Regions from separate parts of the Paenibacillus sp. MER TA 81-3 genome, predicted to be linked through region 2. Evidence: riboswitches for the same ligand, from Rfam matches in the RefSeq annotation. Region 2 holds a riboswitch; the other holds the start of a gene.
The links. Region 2 has a riboswitch for glycine ahead of gcvH (glycine cleavage system protein GcvH). Riboswitches for the same ligand answer to the same signal wherever they lie in the genome.

Region 1: it holds a riboswitch for glycine, as region 2 does, so the genes downstream of both, M3650_RS18420 (alanine/glycine:cation symporter family protein) here and gcvH (glycine cleavage system protein GcvH) in region 2, are expected to answer to the same signal.

Annotation. Positions count from the first base shown of each region.
Region 1 covers NZ_JAMAWB010000012.1:90,332-94,419, reverse strand. Annotated here, with positions in the region: gene M3650_RS18425 (helix-turn-helix domain-containing protein) at 1-718, opposite strand, end outside; gene M3650_RS18420 (alanine/glycine:cation symporter family protein) at 969-2,318, opposite strand; glycine riboswitch at 2,469-2,567, opposite strand; gene M3650_RS18415 (aldo/keto reductase) at 2,958-3,935, opposite strand.
Region 2 covers NZ_JAMAWB010000027.1:56,489-60,576, reverse strand. Annotated here, with positions in the region: gene gcvPA (aminomethyl-transferring glycine dehydrogenase subunit GcvPA) at 1-46, opposite strand, end outside; gene gcvT (glycine cleavage system aminomethyltransferase GcvT) at 68-1,171, opposite strand; glycine riboswitch at 1,259-1,367, opposite strand; glycine riboswitch at 1,368-1,462, opposite strand; glycine riboswitch at 1,656-1,768, shown strand; gene gcvH (glycine cleavage system protein GcvH) at 1,955-2,344, shown strand; gene M3650_RS27385 (hypothetical protein) at 3,059-3,265, shown strand; gene M3650_RS27380 (hypothetical protein) at 3,249-3,857, shown strand; partial or broken gene M3650_RS27375 (GNAT family N-acetyltransferase) at 3,925-3,993, shown strand.

The DNA of each region.
Region 1 (4,088 bases), on a different contig from region 2:
GCGATACCAGCAAGTGCTCCTTTGCCTGGTTCATACGCAAATCGGTCAAATACTCGATTGGGCTTTTCTTCATTTTTTGTTTAAAAAGCTGGGAATAGTACGAGGGGTGCATACCCGCCATGTCCGCCAGCTTCCCTAGGGTGATATCCGTATGATAAGCCTGCTGCATGTACTGAATCGTGCCTTCCAGCGATTTTTCGGTGCGCTCGGAAATAGGCGCCGCTTTGTTATCCAATAGTACGCACAGCAGCTCATGCAAGTACAATTGCTTGCGTGAATCTTCCATTTCGTTTAGAGAAGCTCTGCCCCTAGTCAATAATTGAATCAGATGCCGAACGCGTTGGTACTGCTTGACCCGTATTTCCCCATGTTCGGGAAGCGTTAACTCCTTCTCATACACTCTTCTCAGCTCGGTCCATTCCGTAACGCGAAACATGTCAAACGCAATTCTGTACAGACTCAGACATTGAGTCGGGTCGCTCTCAGCTGCAACTACGAAGCCAGCAGGCAACAAATAAACGGATTTCCGTGATAGATCTATCGGTTGAAGTTCATCGTTCATGTATAATTTTCCGTGACCCTCCGTCACGAACAATAAGGTATGAGAAGCAAGCTCATGTCTCTCCCAGCCCGACGTAGCATCGACTGCTATGCATTCGATTTGTTTGATTTGAAGCAATGCTTTATGTAAAAAAATATGATGTTTCCCTTCGTCCACTTCTCTTTCCTCCAGCTTCATCTAAATCTAAGCATAATAATTTTTCCATATGAGTAAGAATGATTCTCAATGTCAGGTTCTTATTTTCTCATGCTTGGTTCCATCTGTCCAATGTTCACAGCACAGAATTAACAAGATGCCTTGATTTACATAAAAAAATCTCGTCTCCCTAAGAGACGAGATGAACTCGCGGTACCACTCTTGATAACAGATTGAACAACAAATGAAGCAGCTCCGACCTTTCATCCTCTCACTTTTTATGTGTTTTCATATGCTTCAGATAAAGACGGGTTTCCGTCACAACCACACCGGATAGACCTAGCAGTGCGACGAGGTTCGGCAGAGCCATTAAGCCATTCACAATGTCCGAGAGCTGCCAAATCAGCTCAAGCTTGATGAACGCGCCCAGACCGATCAGGACGATGAACACGATGCGGTAAGGCAGAATGGATTTGACTCCAAATAAATATTCCATGCAGCGTTCTCCGTAATAATTCCAGCCTAGAATCGTGGTAAAAGCGAACAGTATAAGGCAAAACATCAAAATGATGGATCCATACGGCATAGCTGCATCAAACGCCGCTTGGGTCATCTCTGCCCCATCAGTCGACCCGTTCCAAACCCCGGTTATAATCAATGTCAATCCCGTCAGAGAACAAATAATAATCGTATCGAAAAATGTGCCCGTCATGGATACAAGCCCTTGCTCCGCAGGCCACTTCACCTTTGCCGCAGCTGCCGCAATCGGAGCGCTGCCCAGACCAGATTCATTGGAAAATACACCTCTTGCGATACCATTCCGAATCGCCATCATGACCGTTGCGCCTAGGAATCCGCCCCCTGCTGCTGTCGCGTTAAAGGCGCCATGTAATATGAGCGACAGCGCATGAGGAATCTGATCCGCAAAAACAATAAGGACAATGCTGCTCGCTATTAAATAAATAATGGCCATCACAGGTACGACTTTGGTCGTTACATGCGAGATGCTCTTGAGCCCCCCAATTGTCACCAATGCTGTCAAAAGAGTCACAACACCCGCCGTAACCACTACGGGGATGCCCAAGCTTGACTGCGCGGAAGACACGATTGCATTGATTTGCGGGAAGGTGCCCACTCCAAACAGTGCAACCAATACTCCGCTCACGGCGAAGAAAACGGCAAGCGGTTTAAATTTAATGCCCAAACCTTTTTCAATGTAATACATGGGGCCGCCTGATATCTGTCCATTATCGTCAATCTTCCGAAATTTTACGGCCAATAGTCCTTCTGCATACTTGGTTGCCATTCCAAAGAACGCTGCCAACCACATCCAAAATAACGCACCAGGTCCACCTATTTTAATCGCAGTAGCTACCCCGACAATGTTGCCCGTACCGATCGTTGCCGCCAAAGCGGTAGCTAGCGCACCAAAGCTGGTTACGTCACCTTCGCCTTCATTTTTAGCTTTGAACACGAGCTTCAGGGCAAGAGGCAGACGAATCACCTGCAACAATCCAAGGCGGAATGTAAATATAATTCCCGTTCCTACCAACAAAATAAGAAGCGGCGGCCCCCATACAAAACGATTCACGCTGCCTAACCATTGTTCTAACATGTGCATAGAAATTCCCCTCATGATCTTTATTTATTGCCGAACGACATGAAAAAGAGCCAAATCGGTTGATTTGACTCCGGGGACATTTTTGCAGAATAGCAAATACGAGGATAAGTGAAACTAGTCACAATTCCAACGCAAAACGATGCCTGCACTTCTGCAATCCCTGTCCTTTTACCTGAGAGTTTTAACGTGTGAAATCACCCGTATTGCCCCTTCGGTGCTCCATGACGGAGTCTCTCCAGAGTCCTGTCCATCTACGGTCCTGCTTGCATTGCATTCGAATTCATCATTCGATAAATCAAGCGCCTGAGAGCTTTACCCCTTCGGCCAGACTGCTGCCTGTCTCCCGTAAACTTCATCCAGCTATAAAGTTTTATACTACATTATAGAGAACAGACTATCATTTCGCAAGGCTGATTAAATGGTAATATATCCCCGGAGGCTCACTTTAACCTTCGCTTATGCACGTTCATGAATATATGCAATGAATATGCAATAAAAATGTACATTATGCGTATTTCTCCCTTTTCTGCCTATAGAGCATTATGATATGGGCCTCCAGGATGATAAAAAAATCTCGTCTCATGAAGAGACGAGATGAACCCGCGGTGCCATTCATTTTATCGAATCAGGAAAATTTTACTACTCCGGCAAGCGGTAAACAGCGAACGGCTCTCCATAACGGAAAGGATAACTGATTTGATCCAGCTCTTCCAGTTGATTTGCATCAAGCTTTATCGATATGCTGTGCAGATTCTCCTCTAGTTGTTCAACCTTTGTAGCACCTACGATAACCGTTGACACGGAAGGTCTGTGAATGAGCCAAGACAGGGAAAGCGCACCGGGAGTGCAGCCTAAGTCGTGAGCAACACTGCTAATATTTCTGCTCAGAGTAATGCGGTCATCATTAAGGAACTTACTAAAGTTGGGATCGGTTTCCGCCCGCGAGCCTTCCGGTACCGCTTCCGTAGAACTGTATTTCCCGCTCAAAATACCACCGGCAAGCGGAAAATACGGGATGATGCCAATCCCCTGATCCTGACATAGAGGGACGAGCTCTTGCTCTGGAGTCCGATCGGCGAGAGAGTAGCTTGTCTGAATGGACACATAGCGGTTCAATCCAAGGTGCTCGCTCATGCCTACAGCCTTCATCAACTCCCAAGCCGCATAATTCGATGCCCCGATGTAACGTACTTTTCCCGAACGAACCATGTCGTCCAACGCCCTTAACGTTTCTTCCAGCGGTGTATGGGGATCGAACGTGTGGATTTGATAGAGATCGACATAATCCGTCTTCAGCCGCATCAGACTGTTGTCCAGCTCTTGCTGCAAGTGGTAACGCGACGACCCGCGATCATTCGGACCTTCCCCGCGAACTAACCCGGCTTTTGTCGCCAACACCACGTTATGACGTCTTCCTTCCAATGCCTGTCCGATAATTCGCTCCGATTCGGTGTTCGCATAAATATTGGCCGTGTCTATGAAATTGATCCCGTGATCCAAAGCCTTATGTATAATTCGGACCGAGGTCTGTTTGTCGGAACGTTTCCCGAATGCGTTCGTCCCTAATCCTAATGCAGACACTTTCAACCCGCTATTGCCAAGGCGGCGGAAATTCATGATAACCAGCTCCTCTTTTCAATATTCATAGTGCTGTTTATACGTAGCAATTATACCATTAAGGTAATTTGATTATATAATCATCTTTGTAATTTGAATTAACAATGAAACCATTAGAAGCGTTGTAGAAATCAATACGCATTTTATTAATTT
Region 2 (4,088 bases):
TGTCCACTTGGTCCTGTGCCGTCATCGGGATATAGCGATGCTTCATAGTTGGATTCGCTCCTTCTGTTTAGTTCGTCGCTCTTTTGTAGAATGGGGCTTTGATGACACGGGCCTTCAGCTGCTTCCCGCGAATTTCGACCATTACTTCCGTATCCAGCTCACTGTAAGCGGCATCAATTAAGGCAAGGCCTAGATTGCGCTTGAGTGTAGGGGACTTCGTTCCCGTCGTTACCTCGCCAACAGGATTCTCGTTGATTAATACAGGATAGTGGGAGCGTGGAATGCCCTTGTCTATCATTTCAATTCCGACAAGCTTGCGGCGAGGCCCATCAGCCTTCTGGCTGGCGAGTGCTTCCCGTCCGATGAAGTCTCCCTTATCCAGCTTGACGAAGAAACCAAGTCCTGCTTCAAGCGGCGAAATGTCGGCCGATATTTCTTGCCCATATAGCGGAAGCTTCGCTTCGAACCGCAGCGTATCACGCGCTCCCAACCCAGCAGGTACAAGCCCGTGCGCTTCGCCTGCTCTCATTAGCTCTGTCCATACCTGAGGCGCGTCTTCTGCTGCTACATACAGCTCAAATCCGTCTTCCCCGGTATACCCGGTACGGGAAATCAAGGCGCGCACGCCGCAGACGGCAGCGTCCCTCACAAATTGAAAAGGCTTCAGCTCAGCCAGCGGCGCGTCCGTAACATGAGCCGCGATCGCTTGCGCATTAGGACCTTGCAGCGCGAGCAATGCCGTGCTGTCAGACTTATTCTCTAGGACGACGTCGGCAGGGAGATGTTCTTGAAGCCATGCGAAGTCCTTGTCAATGTTGGAAGCATTGACCACCAGCATGTAATGATTTGCAGCCAGCCGATAAATGAGAATATCGTCGACGACGCCTCCGTTCGGATTGCATAAGAGGGAATACTGTGCTCTCCCGTCGACGAGACGGGTGACATCGTTCGTCGTCACGTGCTGCAGAAAGGCTTCTGCCGAAGAACCGCTTACGATAAATTCGCCCATATGGGAGACGTCGAACAAGCCTGCCTGAGTGCGGACGGCTTCGTGTTCCTTCTGAATGCCGCTGAATTGCACCGGCAGTTCCCATCCGCCGAAGTCGATGCAGCGAGCGCCGGGATAGTCGGCGTATAACGGGAATATCGGTGTTCTTTTTAACTGTGACATGACTTCACCTCGATCGTCTTATTAGTTAGGTATTGATAAAATAAAAAGACAGGCAGAAGAAAGCCAGCATGCCTGCGCCTACTGTATTCCTTCCGCTCTGTCCTTTGTACCTGAGAGTTACCTCGCGCATTCGCATACGCGAACGTTCCGAGTTTCCCCTTGGGTGACTCTAGTGAAAGAGTTCTCTCCAGAGATGCGTCCGGTAAAAGTCCTTTTGCCTGAGAGATTCACCCGTATGGGCTTACTCCTTCGGCGTTACCTGAGTGCGGTAATCTCTCCCCTTACCATCATTCGCGTGTGCAGTTGTTATACCTACATTATTACTTGATGCTTCCACACATTGTCAATCCATTTTTTGCGGATTGAAAAAAATGTTGTCCGAAATATTGACATATATCGAAGGCTGAACTACGCTATAGATGCGTGTTTTTGAACAACCTAGATTGATGTAAAATGCAACCTTGTTAAATTCATACAACGCGGATGAAGATGATTGGGAGAGACCGACACGGGGTTCCTTGTGCCGGCACCGAAGGAGCAAGCTGCCAACCTGCCGATTGGCAATTAATCTCTCAGGTACATGTACCGTCATCTGACGCAGCTCTGGAGAGCGCATTAGCCACCCAAGGGGTAAATTCGATCGTGTCCATATCGGTAGGATCGAGCACAAACTCTCAGGTACCGAGGACAGAGAAGAGGGCGAATAAGGCCTTTTCTTGTCTTTTTTTTACATGCGTATCTACACTACCAACTACAATTATGATGAAGAAATGAGGCGTTAGCATGAGTGAAGTGAAAGAGAATTTATTGTACAGCGAAGAACATGAGTGGGCTTTCGTCGTCGATGAACGCACCGTACGCATCGGAATTTCCGATCATGCACAGGCTCAATTGGGAGATATCGTATTTATTGAATTTCCTGAAATCGGTTCCACGCTTTCTGCGGGTGACAGCATGGGTTCAATTGAATCGGTAAAGACGGTATCGGAGCTGTATTGTCCTGTCAGCGGAAAGATTACGAAGGTGAACACCGGGCTGGAGGATGCGCCGGAACAGGTGAACAGCGCGCCTTACGACGGTGGTTGGCTTGCCGAACTCGAGATCGAAGGCAGCATGGAGGAAGCGCTCAAGCATTTGTTAAGCGCGGAGAAATATCAGGAGCTTATCGATTAAGCACAAGCAGCGAGATAGCAAGCGACACCTCCCAGTAATCGCGTTATGCGATCAGTGGGGGGTGTTTTTGCATTCGCAAGAAAGGATATAGAACGTGGTGTCTGGAATCATATATAAGAGCTACTACGGTCGAAGCAAGACCCAATGGAAAATAGAGAGCAGGATGTACGGATTGGGCGGCTAACAGCATATAGACTGCATACTGTACAGTGAATTTGGCTACATCTCTGACCAAAATTTCGAAGTTAGTAAAGAAGAAATACTGAACAAGGTTACGATAAACATAAGCTTAAAAAACTTAGAAATACCATATATTAAGAAAGAAATGAACGAGGAAGACATCACGAACGATACAGTGATTTGAGATTGAAGGAATTGACTTATCATTTTACACTAATAATGATGTTGATGTTGATGTTGATGTTGATGTTGATGTTGATGTTGATGAAGTTGCTCTATTTATGAAAAATATTGTTATAATTGAAAGAGGAAATACTGTGTTAAGGCAGCTGGTAAACTTAGAGATAGCGTATGCGAAAGTATATTCCAAGTGTTTTGCGGAAGACCATCTGATTCGATTTTGGGATGATGAGAATACGGATATGATACTCAAGGCGAAAAACAGAGCTGTTTTTCAATTTGCGACCTAATTAACAGACGGAAAGAGCTAAAAGACAGATCTCCTTAAAAATTACTAGAATGGATGTAAGGTGTATGAACTACAAACTAACAAGCAAAGCAGAAGAAATAAGCAAGTCTGAGGAATTACTATATGAGGTCTTGTTTAAACCGATTGGCTTAGACCAATCAGCGAGACAGCTGCTTAAAATTCCGGGAGACGAGTATCATTTTGTGGCGATGGAAGAGGATGAAGTAACCGGAGTGATGCTTGAGGAGAATTCGATTGAACAGACAAACTAGACTGCATTCAAGCATCATTGGCATCATTATTTTAATATTGCTATTCACTGTATCTCTCAACACCGATGATAGTGAAGCGGTCATAAAAACGCAATACGAGCCTGACCAATATACAAGCGACGACCTTCAAATTATAGACACCAAAACGGGAGACTTGTTACATATAGGCATGACTAAACAAGAAATTACGGAGCTGTACGGCAAAGAGGACAAAATCCAGTTTAACCTGTACCAATATGAGGGATTGCGCATCGCTTATCGAGATGATGTCGTGGTCCAATTTTTCCTATCCATTAATGATAATCAATCGAATCGATTTCAAACATACAGAGAAATTGGTTTAGGAGATTCATTAGAACAACTTCTGGCTAATTATGGTGAGAAGCATGCTAATCTTTCTGATTCTTATGGTGCTACAAGAATAACGTATATCGTAAAGAAGAACGGAAATGAATTAGAAACGGTAGATTTCAATGATCCCGCTTTGAAGACGGGGGATAAGAAAAGTCTATACTTTATCGATTTTGCCTGTGACGATGAGATAACGGTAATTAATATGGGTGATTTAGAGAGTATACAGAATATGCAATGATGAACCAGAGAATTATAGGGATGTGTTATTGTGGACGATTTGCAATTAGTCAGTCCGACATTACAATGGTATTCGACCGTCTGAGCGGCGCAAAGGCTATGCCACAAAGCTGTTAGCGCTATCTATGGAAAAGGCTCTGGATTGAAGACTAATCACCGGGCAGGAACATCGCAACATCAGTTTTTTGCGGCGGAGGGTAATGGATGGAATATATAATAAGAAAACGAAAAG